One region of the Pseudoxanthomonas sp. LARHCG66 genome, then DNA from elsewhere that is predicted to be linked to it. Evidence: predicted binding sites of a transcription regulator. Region 1 holds the regulator's gene; each other region holds the start of a gene.
What was found. The regulator FliA, encoded in region 1, starts transcription of late flagellar genes. The targets are predictions, from matches to a motif close to TAAAGTTTNNCNNNCNNNGGCCGATAA.
Positions count from the first base shown of each region.

Region 2: the regulator FliA is predicted to act here: its motif matches at 3,042-3,068, upstream of ACIPRS_RS17115 (methyl-accepting chemotaxis protein).
Region 3: the regulator FliA is predicted to act here: its motif matches at 2,075-2,101, upstream of ACIPRS_RS08025 (methyl-accepting chemotaxis protein).

Region 1 is NZ_JBIXJW010000010.1:31,277-37,749, reverse strand. It holds gene ACIPRS_RS18600 (chemotaxis protein CheA) at 1-495, opposite strand, end outside; gene ACIPRS_RS18595 (hypothetical protein) at 523-666, opposite strand; gene ACIPRS_RS18590 (protein phosphatase CheZ) at 703-1,314, opposite strand; gene ACIPRS_RS18585 (chemotaxis response regulator CheY) at 1,314-1,694, opposite strand; gene ACIPRS_RS18580 (RNA polymerase sigma factor FliA) at 1,812-2,564, opposite strand; partial or broken gene ACIPRS_RS18575 (MinD/ParA family protein) at 2,561-3,373, opposite strand; gene flhF (flagellar biosynthesis protein FlhF) at 3,429-5,126, opposite strand; gene flhA (flagellar biosynthesis protein FlhA) at 5,175-6,473, opposite strand, start outside.
Region 2 is NZ_JBIXJW010000007.1:4,900-11,372, reverse strand. It holds gene ACIPRS_RS17125 (EAL domain-containing protein) at 1-1,044, opposite strand, end outside; gene ACIPRS_RS17120 (histidine kinase) at 1,041-1,685, opposite strand; gene ACIPRS_RS17115 (methyl-accepting chemotaxis protein) at 1,822-3,012, opposite strand; gene ACIPRS_RS17110 (protein-glutamate methylesterase/protein-glutamine glutaminase) at 3,283-4,353, opposite strand; gene cheD (chemoreceptor glutamine deamidase CheD) at 4,353-4,955, opposite strand; gene ACIPRS_RS17100 (CheR family methyltransferase) at 4,952-5,866, opposite strand; gene ACIPRS_RS17095 (methyl-accepting chemotaxis protein) at 5,974-6,473, opposite strand, start outside.
Region 3 is NZ_JBIXJW010000002.1:246,786-253,258, reverse strand. It holds gene ACIPRS_RS08040 (fumarylacetoacetate hydrolase family protein) at 1-143, opposite strand, end outside; gene ACIPRS_RS08035 (hypothetical protein) at 208-483, opposite strand; gene ACIPRS_RS08030 (Rieske (2Fe-2S) protein) at 574-897, shown strand; gene ACIPRS_RS08025 (methyl-accepting chemotaxis protein) at 913-1,995, opposite strand; gene ACIPRS_RS08020 (hypothetical protein) at 2,281-2,490, shown strand; gene ettA (energy-dependent translational throttle protein EttA) at 2,765-4,432, opposite strand; gene ACIPRS_RS08010 (RcnB family protein) at 4,648-5,136, shown strand; gene glyA (serine hydroxymethyltransferase) at 5,286-6,473, shown strand, end outside.

The DNA of each region.
Region 1 (6,473 bases):
ACCGTGCAACTGGTCCAGCAAGGCCTCGAACTCGTCGTCGCTGATCAGGTCCGCGCCGGCCGCAGCGGGCGCGGCGCTTGTCGCGGCGGTGGGTTTCGGCGCGGCGGGTGCGGCATCCCCCCGGGTATCGAACTGGTCGATCAGCATCTGCGGGGCGTGTGGCGGGTCTTCGCCGGCACCGATCGCATCCAGCATCTGTTGCAGCCAGTCCAGCGATTGCTGGGCGGCATCGAAGTGTTGCGGTTCCAGCGTCGCCTGGCCGGCGCGCACCAGGCCCAGCGTCTCTTCGGCCGCATGGCACAGGTTGACCATCGGCTGGATGCCGAGGAAGCCGGCGCCGCCCTTCAGGGTGTGGAAGCCGCGGAATACCGCGTTCAGCTGCTCGCTGTCGGAGGGGTCCTGTTCCAGCGTGACCAGTTGCTCGCCCAGCCGGTCGAGGATTTCCTGCGCTTCGATCAGGAAGTCGGCGGCGATTTCAGGGGTGACGGCGGACATGGGCGGGGCAGGTACCGGGACGGGTGATCAGCGGGAGGAATCGAGCAGGTGCAGGGCGTGCGCGTGGCGACGCCGCAGGAAGCGGCCGACCAGAACATCGCAGACCAGCAGCGATCCCACGAACAGCAGGACGAGGGGATGGCAGGAACGGCGGGCGGAAGCGTCGGGCATGGCAGGTCTCCGGTTCCGCTGCGCGTTCGCGGGTGCCTACAGCCCCAGTCCGGAGAGCAGGTCGTCTGCGTCGTTCTGTGAAAACGCGTTGCGGTCCAGACCAGCAACGGCCGGACCGGCCAGATCTGAAGGGTTCTTCTTCTCCGGCGGCGGCAGGCCCAGCGCGCCGAAGCCCTCGTGCACGCGACGGACGATGCCCGCGACGCGACGGATGATCTGGCCGGTGAGGTCCTGGTAGCTCTGCGCCAGGGCCATCTCCGACAGCCCCTTGCCGATGCTGTCCACCAGCGCCGCCTGCTCGGGCGACAGCGCGGTGCCCTTCAGTTGGGTGGCGTAGCCACGGCACTGTTCGGCCAGGTCCAGCGTGGTGTGGCTGGCCTGTTCGGTCATTTCCACCACATGGTCCAGGCGCGCGCAGGCGTCGTCCAGCTCGCCCGGTCCGGTGGGCGGCAGTTCGCCCAGCGTCTGCGCCAGCTCGCGCGCCAGGCGGCCCAGGCCCTGCATCATCGGCTGCGTGCGCCAGGCGGCGATGGCATCCAGTTCGCGGCGCCAGCCGGCTTCGTCGCCCTGTTCCAGGGCATCCAGCGCGTGCTGCAGTTTTTCCACCAGCGCGGCGCGTGCGCCGGCGACATCGGCCACGGCGCTCATCAGGCAGCGGCTCCCAGGCGTTCGAAGATCTTGCCCAGCTTCTCTTCCAGCGTCTGCGCGGTGAACGGCTTGATGATGTAGCCGTTCACGCCGTTCTGCGCCGCCTCGATGATCTGCTCGCGCTTGGCCTCGGCGGTGACCATCAGCACCGGCAGGGTCTTGTAGCGGTCGTCGGCGCGGATGGCCTTCAGCAGCTCGATGCCGGTCATGCCGGGCATGTTCCAGTCGGTGACCACGAACTCGAAGCTGCCCTGGGACAGTGCGGTCAACGCGCTGTTGCCGTCTTCGGCCTCGGCGGTATTGGTATAGCCCAGGTCATTGAGCAGATTCTTGATGATGCGGCGCATGGTGGAAAAGTCGTCCACGATGAGGATGCGCATGTTCTTGTTGGCGGTCACATCGAACTCCAGTAAAGCGTGCCCGGTCAGGGGCTACGGCAAGGCAGGGGCTGCACGCGGCGGCCTACCGGAGCCTTATCGGCAGGCCGTGGGGATTCTTCAGTCGTTGTCTTCCAGGCCGGCGTCGGCCTTCTCGAACACCTGCAGGCGTCCGCGCAGCCGCACCATGGCCTGGCCGTGGATCTGGCAGACGCGCGACTCGCTGACGCCGAGGACGGCGCCGATCTCCTTCAGGTTGAGCTCCTGCTCGTAGTACATGGACAGCACCAGCTGCTCCCGTTCGGGCAGGTGGCCGATGGCCTTGACCAGTTGCTGGCGGAACTCGCTGCGCTCCAAGTGCTGCTGCGGCGAGGGGCCGCCGGTACGCGCGGTGTTGGGTTCGCCATGGTCGTCGATGTGCGATTCCAGGCTCAGCACCTGGCCACGCGCGGCATCTTCCATCAGGCGCAGGTATTCGGGCAGCGGCATTTCCATCGCGCTCGCCACTTCGGTGGCGATGGCGGCACGGCCGGTGCGCTGTTCGATCTCGCGCACGGTGGCGGCCGCCTGGCGGGCGCGACGGTGGACCGAGCGCGGTACCCAGTCGCCGCGGCGGATCTCGTCGATCATCGACCCGCGGATGCGGATGGAGGCGTAGGTCTCGAACGAGGCGCCCTGCTCGGCATCGTAGCTGCGCGAGGCTTCCAGCAGGCCGATCATGCCGGCCTGCACCAGGTCGTCGATCTCCACGCTGGCCGGCAGGCGCGCGGCCAGGTGATGGGCGATGCGGCGGACCAGGTCGGCATGCTGGGTGACGAAATCGTTCGCACTGCTGCGTTGTACGGCGCGGTATTGGGCGGCGGCGGTGTTCATGCGGCGACTCCCCGCTGGATCAGGCGTTCGACGAAGAACTCGACGTTGCCGCGCGCTCCCAGCGGCGGCTGCCAGCGTGCGGTCATGCGCGCGATCTCGGCGATGGCGCGGGCCGATGGGCTGCCCGGATAGGCTTTCACGACGGGCTGCTGGCGCTGCACCGCACGGCGCAGCCAGTCGTCCTGCGGCACCGCGCCGAGGTAGTGCAGGGCGACATCGCCGAGGAAACGCTCGCAGACGCGGGCGAGTTTTTCATACAGCTTCCGGCCCTCGTTGGGGTCGCGGACCATGTTGGCGATGACGTGCACGCGGTCCAGGCCGCGCTCGCGCGCGAGCACCTTGATCAGCGCGTAGGCGTCGGTGATCGAGGCCGGCTCGTCGCAGACCACCACCACGGTGTCCTGCGCGGCCTGGCAGAAGGTCAGCACGCTGTCGGTGATGCCGGCGGCGGTGTCGACCACCATGAAATCCAGCGCCCGCTGCAGTTCGGAGAACACGTTGACCAGGCCCACGTGCTCGGCCGGCGCCAGTTCGGCCATGTGGCGGAAACCCGACGAGGCGGGAACCACCAGCACGCCCTCGGGGCCTTCCAGCAGTACGTCTTCCAGTCCGCAACGTCCTGCGACCAGGTCGGCGAGGGTGAACTTCGGCGACAACCCGAGCAGCACGTCCACGTTGGCCAGGCCCAGGTCGGCGTCCATCAGCAGCGTGCGCTTGCCCATTTCGGCCAGCGACACGGCCAGGTTGACCGACACGTTGGTCTTGCCCACGCCGCCCTTGCCACCGGTGATGGCGATGACGCGCACGGGATGGAATGCGCCGGCGGCCGGCGGCGTGCTGCGGGGATTGGTCTGCAGCAGGTGGTCAGGCGACATGGGTGGCCTCGGTCGAGCAGGGTTCGTCGGCTTCGCGGCGCAGCTGGTCCAGCCGCAGCACGAGGTGGGCGCTGTTGGCGCGGTGGAGATCGTGGGGAACGCGCTGGCCGTCGGTTACCCAGGTCATCGGCAGCTGGTGGTCCACGACTACCGACAGGGCGCTGCCCAGGCGGCCTGTCTCGTCCAGCTTGGTCAGCACCACGCCTTGCGGCTGCACGCTGCTGAAGCGGCGGACGACCTCGTCCAGGTCGGAGAAGTGCGAGTTGGCCGGCAGGCACAGCAGGGTCTTCACCTGGCCCGATGCGCGCAGCCAGTTGAGCTGGCCCACCAGGTTGCGGTCGCGCTGGCCCAGGCCGGCGGTATCGATCAGTACCAGCTTGTAGTCGCGCAGGCGCTCCAGCAGCAGTGCGAGGGCCTGTGCGCTGTCGGCCTCGTGCACGGCGATGCCGAGCTGGCGGCCGTAGCCGTGCAGTTGCTCGCGACCGCCGACCCGCACGGTGTCGGTGGTGATCAGCGCCACGTCGCGTGCGTTGTAGCGCTGCGCGAAGCAGGCGGCGAGCTTGGCGATGGTGGTGGTCTTGCCCGCGCCGGTGGGGCCCACCAGCGCGATGACGCCGCCGGTTTCCAGCAGGTCGGTGTCGACCACCGGCAGCTTCTTCGACAGCAGGCCCAGCATCAGGCCACGGCCGCGGTGCAATTCGGTGTCGGCGGGAATCTGCAGGGCGATGTCGCGGGTGATGCCGGCGTCGAAGCCGTAGTCTTCCATCAGTTCCATCGCCTGCATCCGCACCGGCGAACCGCGCAGGCGTTCGTCGGTGAGGCGGTGCATCTCGCGCTCGATCATCTCGCGCATGGCGGACAGTTCGCCGCGCATCTGCACCAGCTGCTCGTCGCTCTCGCGGGCGTGCGTGGCGTTGTCGGTGACGACGGTCAGCGTCGGTACGGTGACGGCAGCGGGCGCCGGTACCGGTGCGATCACCGGTGCACGCGTGGCGTGCAGCGCGACGACCGGCGCAGGCTCGGGTTCCGGCAGCGACACCGGCGGCGCGATCGAGGGCAGCAGCGCATCCAGATCGAGCGTGTCATCGGCGTCGGCGCGCGGCGCGGGCTGACGGCGCGGCGGTGCTGCGGGTTCGCTCGCGGCGACCGGCTCGTTGGCGGGAGCGGCCGGCAGGCAGGCGGCCAGCTTGGCGGCGAAGGATTCGGGTTCGATCAGCAGCGGCGCGATGTCGCGGACGACCGGCGCCGGAATCTCGCCGGTGATCGGCGCGGGCGTGGCGGCCACCGGCGCGCGTGGCGCTGCGACGGGCGCTGCCGGCGGTGCGATCGACGCGGGTGCGGCGACGGCCGGCTTGGCGGTCCCGGCACGCGGGGCAGCGGGGACAGCCGGCTGGCGGCGGGCGAAGTAGCTGGCGGCGGCTTCGGCCGGTGACAGGGCCGGAGCGTTCGCGGTCGGTGCCTGCGGCGCCGGGTCGAGCAGCGGATGCAGCGGCGCAGGGGGCGTGGCCGGGCGCATCGCTTCCAGCGTGCGCTGCACCAGCGCTTCGTCGTAATTGCTGGCAGCAACGATCTCGATGCCATCCTCGGTCACCCGGTTGGACAGGATCACCGCGTCCGGGCCGTGTTCCTGCCGGACCATCGCGAAGGCGGTGCGCATGTCGGGGGCGACGAAGCGTTTGATTTTCATGGCGTGCTATCCGGTTCGATGTCGCGTCGGGTTCTGCTGCTTCCGGTCTCAGCTGATCGTGCCGACCAGCTTCAACCGCTTGTCCTCGGGAACCTCGCTGTAGGCCAGCACCGACAGCGAGGGGACGCTGTGGCGGACCAGGCGGGCGAGGGCGGCGCGGACCGAACCCGGTACCAGCACCACCGCAGGCTCGCTGCGGGCTTCCTGCTTGTTCACCACGTCGGCGAGGCTCTGGTGCAGGCGTTCCGCCAGTCCCGGTTCCAGCGCCGCGCCGGTTCCCTGGGTACTGTCCTGCAAGACGCGTTCCAGATTCGGCGCCAAGGTATAGACGGGCAGTTCCGGCGCCATGCCGGAGATTTCCTGCACGATGAAGCGGCCCAGCGAGGTGCGTACCGCAGCGGTGAGCGCGGCGGGATCGCTGTTCTGCGGGGCGAACTCGACCAGCGCCTCGACGATGCGGCGCAGCTGGCGGATCGGCACGCGCTCGATCAGCAGGTTCTGCAGCACGCGCACCACGGTGGCCAGCGGCAGCGCCTTCGGGGTGAGGTCCTCGACCAGCTTCGGCGCGCTGCGGCCCAGCTGGGACAGCAGCTGCTGCACTTCCTCGTGGCCCAGCAACTCCGGCGCGTGTTCGCGCACCAGGTGCGAGAGGTGGGTGGCCATCACGGTGGCCGGATCGACCACGGTATAGCCCAGCGATTCGGCGGTGGCTTTCTGGTGCGACTGGATCCACACCGCGTCCAGCCCGAACGCCGGGTCCTTGCCGGGGATGCCGTCGATGGCGCCGAACGCGCCGCCCGGATCGAGGGCCAGCTCGCGGTCGGGATGGATCTCGGCCGACGCCACCGGCACGCCATGCACCAGCAGGCGGTAGCCGTTGGACGGCAGTTCGAGGTTGTCGCGGATGTGCACCGGCGGCACCAGGAAGCCGAGGTCCTGGGTCAGCTTGCGGCGCACGGCCTTGATCCGCGACATCAGTTCGCCGCCCTGGTTCTTGTCCACCAGCGGGATCAGCCGGTAGCCGACCTCCAGGCCAAGTGGGTCGACCGGGCGCAGCTCGTCCCAGGTCAGTTCGGCGTTGCGGTCGGGGGCACCGGGTGCGGGCAGGGCCGCCAGGTCGCCGGCAGCGGCTTCTGGGCTTTCCTGGGTCCGCTTCCACATTTTCCAGGCCAGGTAGCCCAGGCCGGCCGCCAGCGTCAAAAAGGCGACGTTGGGCATGCCGGGCACCAGCCCGACCAGGCCCAGTACGCCCGCCGACACCGCCAGCGCCTTGTGCTGGCCGAAGGCCTGGCCCATCACCGCCTGGCCCATGTCCTGCGAGCGCGAGGCGCGCGTCACCAGCATGGC
Region 2 (6,473 bases), on a different contig from region 1:
CACCGAGAAGCGGACCAGCGAGTCCAGGTTGGAATCGCCCATGCCGAAATCGTCCAGCGTCAGCCGCACGCCTTCGTGGTGCAGTTGCGCCAGCGTGCGGTGGACCAGGTTCATGTCCTTGGCCAGCGCGTTCTGGCGGACTTCCAGCACCACCATCTGCGGCGGGATGCCGGCCTCCTGCATGGCCTCCAGCACTTCGGAAACGAAGCTGGGGCGCAGCAGCTGCAGCGTCGACACGTTCACCGCGATCTCGAAATCGTCGAAGCCCCAGTCGCGCCAGACGCGCGCCTGCTTGAAGGCATTGCGCAACACCCAGTCGCCGATCTGCACAATGACGCCCAGCTTCTCGGCCACGTGCATGAAGCGTTCCGGCACCAGCAGGCCAAGCGCGGGCGAGTACCAGCGCAGCAGCGTTTCCATGCCCACCACGCGGCCGTCGTGGGCGTTGATCTGCGGCTGGTAGAACAGGCGCAGCTCGTTGTGCTGGATGGCGTTGACGATCTGGCGGGCGATGATGCTGTCGCTGCGCGCGGTGATCGCGGCGCCGCGCCGGTACAGGCGCACCAGGTTCATGCCCTCGTGCTTGGCCTGTTCCATCGCGCTTTCGGCGCACTGCAGCAGGCCGGACGCAGTGTCCGCATGCTCCGGGCACAGCGCGATGCCCAGCGTGCCGGTCAGGAACAGCGTGTACGGCAGCACCGTCATCGGCAGCTCGATCTGCTCGCGCAAGGCATCGCCGAAGCGTTCCGGCGGCAGTGTGCCCGGCAGGCGCGGCACCGCCACGATGAATTCGTCGCTGCCATGGCGCCAGGCGCGTGCTTCCGGGCCGAGTGACCGCTGCAGCCGGTCGCTGAGGATCGCCAGCGCTTCATCGCCGACTTCCACGCCCATGTTCTCGTTGATCGAGCGGAAGTGGTCGATGTCCAGGTACAGCAGCATCAACGGCGTGCCGTCCGCATTCGCGGTGTCGACCATCCGCTGCAGGTCGGGTTCGCCGGCGCCGAGGCGGGGCAGGCGGGGCAGGTGGGCGTGCTCGGTGTTCAAGCGGTGTCGGTGGGCGTCACGGGTGCAGGCGCATAGGGTAGGCGAAGTTGCCATCGGCTGCCGCGCCCGCCGCTGCTGGATTCCAGCCCGCCGCCAAGCGTCGCGGCCAGGGCCTGCAGCAGCGGCAGTTCGGTGCATGCCGCGTGGACATCGGCATCCAGGGTGACGGCGAGTCCGCCCTCGGCATCGGCGTCGCCGGCCAGCTCCAGCGCCAGCCGGCCTCCCGCACCCGCCACCGCGCGCATGGCGACCTGCGCGATCCGGAACGCCACCAGCGCCGTATCGGCCGCAGGCATGTTCGGCAACGGAGCGAGTGTCACCGCGGTGCCGGGAAACACGCGTTCGTGCTCGGCGCGCAATGCGGCGTCCAGCCCGATCGCTTCCAGCTGGGGCGGGTGCAACGTGGCATGCAGGTCGCGCAGGATCGCGACGGTCTCGTCGCAGGTGCGGATGATGTCCTGCAGGTCTTCCTGCTGCTGTGCCGGATCATCCTCGGACTGCACCAGGTGCGCACCCATCTTGATCGCCGACAGTGCCTGCCCGACCTGGTTGTGCAGCGCGCGCCCCACCTGAAGGCGTTCGGCTTCCTGCAGCCGGAACAACTGCAGCAAGAACGGGGAGGGAAGCGGCGGGTTCGACATCGTCAGCAGCAGTGCGATCAGCCTGCAGTATGCCAGTGGCGATCCGCAGCCGGGCGGGCTGCCGTCCGGAACGCGACGGGGCGACCAGATCCTGGTCGCCCCGTCGGGATTCAGTGGTGTGCGGACGCTGTCGCGGTCAGAACAGTTCCACCGTGCCGGCGCCCATGTTCTGCTGTGCGACCGGCTTGTGCGGCGGGCGTTCCCACTCGGTGCGCTGGTCGCGCAGGCGGTTGCCGATCAGGCGCAGTGCGCTGAGCAGTTCGTTGTCGGTCGCGCCGCCGGAGCGATGCAGGAGTTCCTGCAGGGCGAGGGCTTCCTTGTTGATCGCGGTCAGGCGGTCAAGGTGGGTGTTCGCACTGCCCAGCGACTGGGTGGCGATGTCCTCGAACTGCAGCGAGCGGACGGCATCGGCCACGCTGGCATCGATGGCATGGCCGCACATCGAGACTTCGCGCATGCCATCGCCCAGCGAGGCGTTGATCGCAGCCACCTGGTTCAGCATGCCGGCGGCTTCCGAACGTGCCTCACGGGAGCGGTCCAGGTCGCGCGAGGCCATGTTGGAGACTGTGTCGCGCACCTTGGCGATGGATTCCTTGGAGCTGTGCGCCAGCTTGCGGATCTGTTCGTTGAACGCGGTGGAGCGCTCGGACAGGTTGCGCACTTCGTCGGCCACCACCGCGAAACCGCGACCGGCTTCACCGGCACGGGCGGCTTCGATGGCGGCATTCAGCGCCAGCAGGTTGGTCTGGTCGGCGATGGACTTCACGTCTTCCAGCAGCGAGAAGATGCCGTCCAGGTGCTGCGCCATGTCGTCGATGTGGTGCACGGTGGTGCCGCTCTGGCCGGCGACCTGCTCCAGTGCCTCCACCAGCTGTTCCATGCGCTGGCTGGCGTTCTGCGCGAAGCGCGCCACGTCCACGCCGGCACGGTCTCCCTCGCCATTGCGGTCGATGATGCGGGAGATCGCGGCACTCTGTTCGCGTGACTTGCGGTTCATCGCATCGAAGCTGCCGCCGAGGTTGCTGACGGCTTCGCGGATCAGCTCGCGGGCGCGGTCGATCTCGCTGCGCGAACCTTCGATCTCGTTGTTGACGAAGCGGCGCAGCTCGGTGAGCAGCGCATCCTGTTCGCGGATGACGGTGGCGTGCTCGGGCGACACCACGTGGCTGTTGACGGCCGTCAGCCAGGCGAAGATCAGCCAGGCCAGCGTCAGCGAAGTCAGCAGGGCCCACTGCAGCGCGTTCGGCCAGTCGAAGGCGACCGACAGCGGGAACAGCAGGGTGAGGATGAGGGGTGCCGCAAGACGAACCAGGATGCGCGAGTACATGGGTGCTCTCTGATGAAGCTCACTGTTGAGTATCGGCCGTAGGGATCGGCTCTTTAGGCGGGAAATCGGGTGGTTTTTCGATCCCCCGCGATCTGTGACGGGCGTTGCGACCTTCTGTAGGAGCGACGTGAGTCGCGACCGCCGCAGGGAGGGGCCATTGGCATTGACGGAGTGGGATGCTTGCCCGCCACAGCACCTTGCCTGTACGAGTCAGGGCAGCGTCGGCCGTGCGGTCGCGACTTACGTCGCTTCTACAACGGCGCCAGCGCCTCAGGCGATCGCTGCCGCCAGGTCCAGCAGGCGCTGCGCGATGCGTTCCAGCGGCAGGGCTTCCTTGGCGGCGCCCAGGCGCATGGCGGCGCCGGGCATGCCCCAGACCACGCTGGTGGCTTCGTCCTGCACCAGGGTCGGCGCGCCGGCCTGGCTCATTTCCAGCAGGCCGCGGGCACCGTCGTCGCCCATGCCGGTGAGGATGGCGCCCACCGCGTTGCCGCCCGCGCTCTGCGCGACCGAGCGGAACAGCACGTCGACCGCCGGCTTGTGCCGGTTCACCGCCGGGCCGTCGTCGATCCGGCAGCGCCAGCGCGCACCGTCGCGGATGACCCGCATGTGCTGGCCGCCAGGCGGCAGGTAGGCGTGACCGGGCAGGATGGCTTCGCCATCGCTGGCTTCGCGTACGGCCATGGCCGAATGACGGTCCAGCCGTTCCGCGAAGGCGTGGCTGAAACCGGCCGGGATGTGCTGGGTCAGCACGATGGCCGGCGCGTCGGCGGGCATCTGTTCCAGCACCACGCGCAGGGCTTCGGTGCCACCGGCGGAGGCGCCGATGGCGATCAGGCGGTCGGTGGTGCGGAAGCGCAGGGCCGGAGGGGATGGCAGCGCGGTGTCCAGGCCCACGCGGGGCGCGCCGGTGCGAGCCAGCGGGCGGACACGCGCCTTCGCGGCGGCCTTCACCTTGGCGATGATCTCGTCGGCATACGCCTGCAATCCACTGGCGACATCGAGTTTGGGCTTGGACACGAAATCCACCGCACCCAGCGCCAGCGCCTGCAGCGTGGTGTCGGCGCCACGCTCGGTCAGCGAGGAGATCATCACCACCGGCATCGGCCGCAGGCGCATGACGTTTTCCAGGAACGCCAACCCGTCCATGCGCGGCATTTCCACGTCCAGCGTCATCACGTTGGGATTCAGGCGCTTGATCTTGTCGCGGGCCAGCAGCGGATCGGCGGCGGAACCGACGACTTCGATGCCCGGATCGCGCGAGAGGATCTCGGTCAGCATCTGCCGCACGACCGCCGAGTCATCGACGATCAGCACCTTGCAGGAGGAAGGACTACTCATCAGAACAGCTCCACGCCTCCGGTGACCGGCGCCCTCGACAGACGGGCGCGGGCAGCGGATTCGGCGGCCAGGACCTCGGCATCATGGGCATGCGGCAGGCGCTGCACGACCACGCGGCCGGTGTTGGGGAAATACCAGACCTTGCGCGGATGGATGCCGCGCAGGTCTTCGGCGACCACGGGAATGCGTTCGGCATCCAGGTACTTGCGGACGAACTCGGCATTGCGCGTGCCGACCGGGTTGCTGGTGAAGCCTTTCAGCACGTTGGCACCGCCGAAGACCTTGGCCTCCAGGCGGTTGCGCGCGGCGCCCCGCTTGAGCAGGTCGTTGATCAGCAGTTCCATCGCGAAGCTGCCGTAGCGCGCGGGCGCACCGTCGCCCACGTTGCCGTCCGGCAGCAGGAAGTGGTTCATGCCACCCAGCTTGAGCAGCGGGTCGCGGATGCAGGCGGCCACGCAGGAGCCCAGCACGGTGACCAGCGCGGTGTCGTTGTCCACCACCAGGTACTGCGTGGGCAGCAGCTTGGCCGCTTCGGTCTTGAAGCGGGCGTCGTGGTAGCGCATCACGCTGCCGTCGGCGAACGAGGCGGCGGCTGAACTCATGCGCCGGTCCCGGCGCGGCGGTACAGCGTGCGACCGCAGGGCTGGATGATGTCGGCGGCGTGCAGGTAGTTTTCCGAGTGCCCGGTGTACAGCATGCCGTCTTCGGCCAGGTGCGGCACCAGGCGCGCCAGGATGCCGCGCTGGGTGGGCTTGTCGAAATAGATCATCACGTTGCGGCAGAACACCGCGGTGAACGGGCCGGCCACGTCGTAGCGCGCGGTCAGCAGGTTGAGCGGGCGGAACGCGATCAGCTGGCGCAGGGCCGGATGCACGCGGCACTTGCCTTCGTTGGGGCCGCTGCCGCGCTGGAAATAGCGCCGCTTCAGGGTGTCGTCCAGGCCGGCGATGCGCTCGACCGGATAGACGCCGCGTTCGCCGGTGGCCAGCACCTGCGTGTCCACGTCCGTGGCCAGGATGCTTACCGGCGGGGTCAGCGTGCCGTAGGCCTCACAGGCGGTGATGGCGATGGAGTAGGGCTCTTCGCCGGTGGACGCGGCACATGACCAGATCTTCAGCGGGCCGTCGTTCCGGCGCTTCGCCAGTTCTTCCTGCAGCCGCTCGAAGTGGTGCGGCTCGCGGAAGAACGAGGTGAGGTTCGTGGTCAGTGCGTTGGTGAACGCCTGCCACTCATCGCCACCATCCCGTTCCAGCTGGTCGAGGTAATCCTTGAAGCTGCGCAGGCCCAGCGCGCGCAGTCTGCGTGACAGGCGGCCATAGACCATGTCGCGCTTGCCGTCGGCCAGGGCGATGCCGGCGCGCTGGCGGATCAGGTCGACCACGCGACGGAAGTCGCGGTCGTCGAACTCGAAATCGCGTGCCGCCGATCCTGCCGCGCCGTCGTCGGCGGGAAGCGGCGCAGGGGTCCGTCGTGTCGTGGCAGCCGGGGCAGGGGAGCGGGTACTGACGGACATCGGATTCTCGACGGGACGGATGAGGCTAGGGGCGTGGCGGGACCCTTTCCCTGCCGCAGGGACAGGGAAAGGGAGCTGTTGCCGGGATGCGATGCAAACCGCGTGCCTCAGAATTCCTGCCAGTCGTCGCCATCGGCCAGGGCGGGCTCCAGCATCGACGGCGTGGCGGCGCGCGGCGCGGGCCTGGACGGAACCGGGGCTGCTGCCTTGGCCGGCTTGGCGACCGCGGCGGTCGGGGCGGTCGGGGCGGCGTGGGCATGCAGCTTGAACACCGACACCGACTCGCTCAGCGCCTGTGCCTGCTCTTCCATCGAACGGGCGGCGGCAGAGGCTTCTTCCACCAGCGCGGCGTTCTGCTGGGTGGTTTCGTCCATCTGGGTGATGGTCTGGTTGACCTGTTCGATGCCGGCGCTCTGTTCCTGCGAGGCGGCCGAGATCTCGGCCATGATGTCGGTCACGCGCTGCACGCTGGCGACGATCTCGCCCATCGTCGCGCCTGCCTGGTTCACCAGCTTGGAGCCATCGGCCACCTTGTCCACCGAGGTCTCGATCAGGCCCTTGATCTCCTTGGCGGCATTTGCGCTGCGCTGGGCCAGCGTCCGGACTT
Region 3 (6,473 bases), on a different contig from region 1:
TTCGAAGCGGGTGCGGTCGCGCCCATCTCGCGCGCGTGCTCGGCGAAGTTGCGGCCCACGCAGAAGATGCGGCGCACCGGGAACGTGCCGCCACCGCGCACCGGAACGCGCGGAACAGGCGGAGCAGGGATGATGTCGGTCATGTCGGCCACCCGGGGAATGTGGCCGCAGAGTTTAGGCGGGAACGCGCTCGCCCCGCCAAGATGCTCAATGCGAGAGGGGCAGCACCGGCTTGCGGACCACGTGGTACTCCGCGTCGACCACCCGCGCATCGCGCGCGCTGGGCTTGCCCCGCTGGCGCAGGAGCTTGTAAGCCAGGCCGCCGGCGATCATCGCGGCACCGACGAACACGCTGAAGAACACCAGCACACCGAGCAGCAGTACACCCAGCAGGCCCAGGCCGACCCGCAGCAGCGGATGGCGCGGCTTGCGCGGAGCGAACACGTGGCGGAAGGCATTGAACTGGAAATGGCGTGCGTACATGGCGTTGCGTCGTGACAGAATGCGGCCGGAGCCGGTACGCGCAGTATCGGATGACCGTTTGATGACCGTGTGAGGACTTCGTTAAGCGACATGCGACTGAGCGCACTGAATGACATCGCCGACGGCGGTTTCGCCGAGGTTGAAGCCGTGATCGGCGACGATGCCGAGTCGTTGATCCTGCATCGCGATGGCGGCGATGTGCGCGCATGGCTCAATGTCTGTCCCCACGCCGGCAGACGGCTGGACTGGGCGCCTGGTCAATTCCTCAAGAGCAAGAACGGCCACCTTGTCTGTGCCGCCCACGGTGCCTCGTTCGAACTCGTACGCGGTGACTGTGTCGCCGGGCCCTGCCGCGGCGATTCGCTGTGCGCCGTCGCCGTGCAGGTGCGTGACGGCGAGGTGTGGCTGGACTGAGCCGCGCTGCTGGCGTCAGTCGACGCCTTGCACGATCACGCAATGCCAGCCGGTGCGGTAGGTCTCGTAGCCGGGTGACGCGGCCTGTGCCACGCAATGGGCGCGGCCCTCGATGGATACGTCGATCGCGCCACGGGGCTGGGCGAACAGGGATGCATGCCCAGGAAAATCGAGTCGCGAGGCATCCGCGCCGGACTGCGTGTCGGCCAGCAGCCGGCCCTGCGCATCGACGATGCAGACCCGGCTACGGCGCCATTCCACCTCCGACAATGGCGTCCGTTCCACGATGGTCTGCGCCAGTGCGTCCCATCGGAACACAATGCCGAGCACGCCCAGCACGCGCCCCTGTACGCGACCGCCTTCGCGCACCGTGCAGGCGTAAACCAGTACGCGCTCACCGCCCGCAAGCGTGCTCGCATGCATGGACTGGAAGCCGAACTCTTCGCCATTGCGCGTGGACATGGCGGACTGGAACCATTCCTGCTGCGCGACCGAGTGGCCTGCGGACGGGTACTGGCGTGGCCGGCCATTGGTCAGCACATTGCCTTGCAGGTCGGTGAGCACGAGGTCGAAATAGACGGTGTAGGAATCCAGTATCTGGCCGAGCCGCTGGCTGGCATGCGTGAGCGCGGCCGGTTGCGGGTCGTGTGCGGCGGCGACGATCGCCGCATCGGTAGCCCACCAGCGCACATCGCAACTGCGCTCGTACAGGTTGCGGTCGATCAGGTCGATGTTGGCCAGCGCCAGGTCCGTCAGCCGCGTCCGGCGCACGTCGGTCTGCAGTTGGTCCAGTCGCTCGCGCAGATCGGTGCTGGTGCGACCCGCCATGCGGTCGATTTCCTGCGCGGTGTCGCTGACCCGTCGCGACAGCGTGTCCATCTCTTCGGCGATCACGCCGAAGCTGCGTCCGGCGCTGCCGATACGCACGGCCTCGATGCGTGCATTCATCGAGATGATGCGGGTGATGCGGTTGATCTCGTCGATCTTCTGCAGCGATTGACGCAGTTGTTTCAGCAAGGAATCCGACAGTCCCGATACCGACTGGATGTGGTCGTCGATGCCGGCGTCGGGCACGGGGGCGACAGCGCATGCGTTCATGGAGCTCCTTGTGGGGAAGGGGGCGGGGCAACACGGCGCCAGAATGCGGCAGCGTGAAGTCGCTCCCCGTATTGAGGCGCTATCGGCGCGCAAGCGGAGCGCTTTAATCGGCACCGTCGCGGTGCGCGATTTCCCCGGGATGGGGCGGCCGGGCGTCGCGTGTTGGACGCATGCGCGACGCTTGCCTGGAATCCGCGCACCACGGACAGGAGACCGGCATGGGCGACGCGAGCAACTGCATCGCCGTCCGCGTTGGCGACCACGTCCAAGTCGATCGGCGATTGGATGAACGCCTATTTCGCGGCTGCGACGTTGCTGCTGTTGCCGTTCGAAGCAGTGGCGTTCCGGTTGGCCTTTCACCGCGTCGGTTCGCTGAACTACCCGGAATGGCTGGTGATAGCGGCCTTCCTGACCGTCCAGACCTTTGTCTTCTGGTCGATCGCGCTGCTTCTGCAACGCTGGGTCCCGGGACGGTTTACGGCATCTTTTCGTTGATGCAGCTGTTTCAGCCGTATGCGCGCTGGAAATCGCTGCTGCGCGGCCTTCTGGATTGTGGGCTCTTCTTCGTTGTCATCCAGGTGGTAGTGGGGGTAGCGGTGGCAGTGGTGATGGCGACCTCCGCCGGAGGGTAGTACCCCACCTTGCATTCGATTGCCGCACATTTGCAGGTCGAACGCAGTGACCGATCGCAGACGAGAACGCCGGCACAGGGCCGGCGTTCTCGTTGGGCAAGGTCAGAGGCGATCACGCATCTGTGCGCGCGAACACGTCACTTCAGCGCCTTGAACCGCAGGCGGTGCGGACGGGCGCCGTCTTCGCCCAGGCGACGCTTCTTGTCTTCCTCGTACTCGCGGTAGTTGCCCTGGAAGAACTCCACGTGCGAGTCGCCTTCGAAGGCGAGGATGTGGGTGGCGATGCGGTCCAGGAACCAGCGGTCATGCGAAATGACGAAGGTGTTGCCGGGGAACTCCAGCAGCGCGTCTTCCAGCGCACGCAGGGTTTCGATGTCCAGGTCGTTGGACGGTTCGTCGAGCAGCAGCACGTTGCCGCCCTGCAGCAGCGTCTTGGCCATGTGCAGGCGGCCGCGTTCACCGCCGGACAGCGAGCCCACCATTTTCTGCTGGTCCTGGCCCTTGAAGTTGAAGCGGCCGATGTACGCGCGCGACTGGATCTCGACGCCGTTGATGTTGAGGATGTCCAGGCCGCCGGAAATCTCCTGGAAGACGTTGTGGTTGCCTTCCAGCTTCTCGCGGCTCTGGTCCACGTACGCCAGCTGCACGGTCGGACCGGTGGTGATGGTGCCGGAATCCGGCTTTTCCTGGCCGGTGATCATCTTGAACAGCGTCGACTTGCCCGCGCCGTTGGGGCCGATGATGCCGACGATCGCGCCGCCCGGGACCAGGAAGCTCAGATTGTCGATCAGCAGGCGGTCGCCGAACTTCTTCGAGACATTCTTGAACTCGATGACGTTGTTGCCCAGTCGCTCCCCCGGCGGGATGAAGATCTCGTTGGTCTCGTTGCGGCGCTGGTAGTCGACCGATTGCAGTTCTTCCAGACGTGCCAGGCGCGCCTTGCCCTTGGAGCGGCCGCCCTTGGCGTTCTGGCGCGACCATTCAAGTTCCTTCTGGATCGCCTTCTGGCGGGCCTTTTCCTGGTTGTCTTCCTGCTTCAGGCGCTCGTCCTTCTGCACCAGCCAGTCGGTGTAGTTGCCCTTCCACGGGATGCCGCGACCGCGGTCGAGTTCGAGGATCCATTCGGCGGCGTTGTCGAGGAAGTAACGGTCATGGGTGACCGCCACCACGGTGCCGGTGTAGCGGGCGAGGAACTGTTCCAGCCACTCGACGGACTCGGCATCCAGGTGGTTGGTCGGTTCGTCGAGCAGCAGCATGTCCGGCTTCTGCAGCAGCAGGCGGCACAGCGCCACGCGGCGCTTCTCGCCGCCGGACAGCTTGCCGACGATGGCGTCCCACGGCGGCAGGCGCAGCGCGTCGGCGGCCACGTCCAGCTGGTTTTCCAGTGTGTGCGCGTCGCCGGCGGCGAGGATCGCTTCCAGACGCTCCTGTTCCTTGGCCAGGGCGTCGAAGTCGGCGCCTTCTTCGGCGTAGGCGGCGTACACGGCTTCGAGGGCGGCCTGCGCCTGCAGCACATCGCCCACGCCTTCCTCGACGGCCTGGCGGACGGTGTGTTCAGGGTTGAGCTCCGGCTCCTGCGCCAGGTAGCCGACCTTGATACCGGGCTGCGGGCGGGCCTCACCCTCGAAATCCTTGTCCACGCCGGCCATGATCTTCAGTACCGTGGACTTGCCGGCGCCATTCAGGCCCAGCAGGCCGATCTTGGCGCCCGGATAGAAGGACAGCGAGATGTCCTTGATGATCTGCCGCTTGGGCGGGACCACCTTGCTGACCCGGTTCATGGTGTAGATGTATTGCGAGGACATGCAGGCTCCGGTACGCAGGCCCCGGCGCCCGGCCGGGGACGGCGGGCGGGGAGGCAAATTGGGAATGCGGCGATTATAGCCGCTAAGGCTCGCCCGACCGCTGGCTGAATACGTTTCGCCAACCCGCCTTTGACACAGCCGTAACCGTTTTCCAGCGGGAATCGGTTCAGATGCGATCCGCATCATGGACTCACGTGCCACACAGAGGGGTTTCCATGAATACCAAGCGCATTTTCCAGAGCATGGCCTGCGCCGTCCTGGCCTTCGCCGTCACCGCTCCCGTGCTGGCGCGCGACGATGATCGCGGCCACGACCGGGGTCGTTCGCACCACTACGACCGCCGGGATGACCGGCGGGATGATCGCCGCGACTGGCGCGAAGACCGCCGCGATGACCGTCGCGACTACCGTGATCAGCGCCAGGCGTACCGTCACGGCTACCACGATGGCCGTCGTTACGACGACCGCCGCTACTACGCACCGCCGCGCGTGGTCTACCGCCCGGCGCCCGGCTACCATCGCTGGGCGAAGGGCCAGCGTTACCGCGACTACTACCGTGGCCCGGTGTACGTGGTGAACGACTACGATTACTACGATCTGCGCCGCCCGCCCCGGGGCTACCACTGGGTCCGCGACGACCGCGGCAACATGCTGATGGTGGCCATCGCCACCGGCATCATCGCGGACCTGCTGCTGCATCACTGACGCCCCAGGTCGGGTGTGACCGAAAAGCGCGCTTCGGCGCGCTTTTCTTTTCCCGGCGGTGGGCAAGCGGGACCGGGAGGGCGCTTCGTCCGTGGGGTCCCGGGCGGGCTACAATCGGCCCTCCCGACCGACCTTGCCCCGGAGACCCGATGTTCCCGCGCGACGCCCGCATCGAAACCTACGATCCCGAACTGGCCCAGGCCATCGCCAACGAGGCGCGCCGGCAGGAGGATCACGTCGAGCTGATCGCCAGCGAGAACTACGCCAGCCCCCGCGTGCTGGAGGCCCAGGGCAGCGTGCTGACCAACAAGTACGCCGAGGGCTACCCGCACAAGCGCTATTACGGCGGTTGCGAATACGTGGATATCGCCGAGCAGCTGGCGATCGACCGTGTGAAGCAGCTGTTCGGCGCCGACTACGCCAACGTGCAGCCGCATTCCGGCTCCCAGGCCAACCAGGCCGTGTACTTCGCCCTGCTGAACCCCGGCGACACCATCCTGGGCATGAGCCTGGCCCACGGCGGCCACCTGACCCACGGCGCCAAGGTCAACGCCTCGGGCAAGCTGTTCAACGCCATCCAGTACGGCGTGAACGACCAGGGCCTGATCGATTACGACGAGGTCGAGAAGCTCGCCCTGGAGCACAAGCCGAAGATGGTCGTGGCCGGTTTCTCCGCCTACTCGCAAGTGGTGGACTGGGCGCGCTTCCGCGCCATCGCCGACAAGGTCGGCGCCTACCTGTTCGTCGACATGGCGCACGTGGCAGGCCTGGTGGCCGCCGGCGTCTACCCGAATCCGCTGCCGCATGCCCACGTGGTCACCTCGACCACCCACAAGACGCTGCGCGGTCCGCGCGGCGGCATCATCGTGGCCAAGGGTGCGGGCGAAGAGATCGAGAAGAAGCTGCAGAGCATCGTCTTCCCGGGTATCCAGGGCGGTCCGCTGATGCACGTCATCGCGGCCAAGGCCGTGGCCTTCAAGGAAGCGCTGGAGCCGGAATTCAAGGACTACCAGGCGCAGGTGGTGAAGAACGCGCAGGCGATGGCGAAGACGATCATCGCGCGCGGCTACAAGATCGTGTCCGGCGGCACCGAAAACCACCTGATGCTGGTCGACATGATCGGCAAGGACGTCAGCGGCAAGGATGCGGAAGAGGCGCTGGGCAAGGCGCACATCACCGTCAACAAGAACTCCGTGCCGAACGACCCGCGCAAGCCCTTCGTGACCTCGGGCCTGCGCATCGGTACGCCGGCGGTGACCACGCGCGGCTATGGCGAGCAGGACTGCATCGACCTGGCCAACTGGATCTGCGATGTGCTGGACGCGCCGACCGACGAG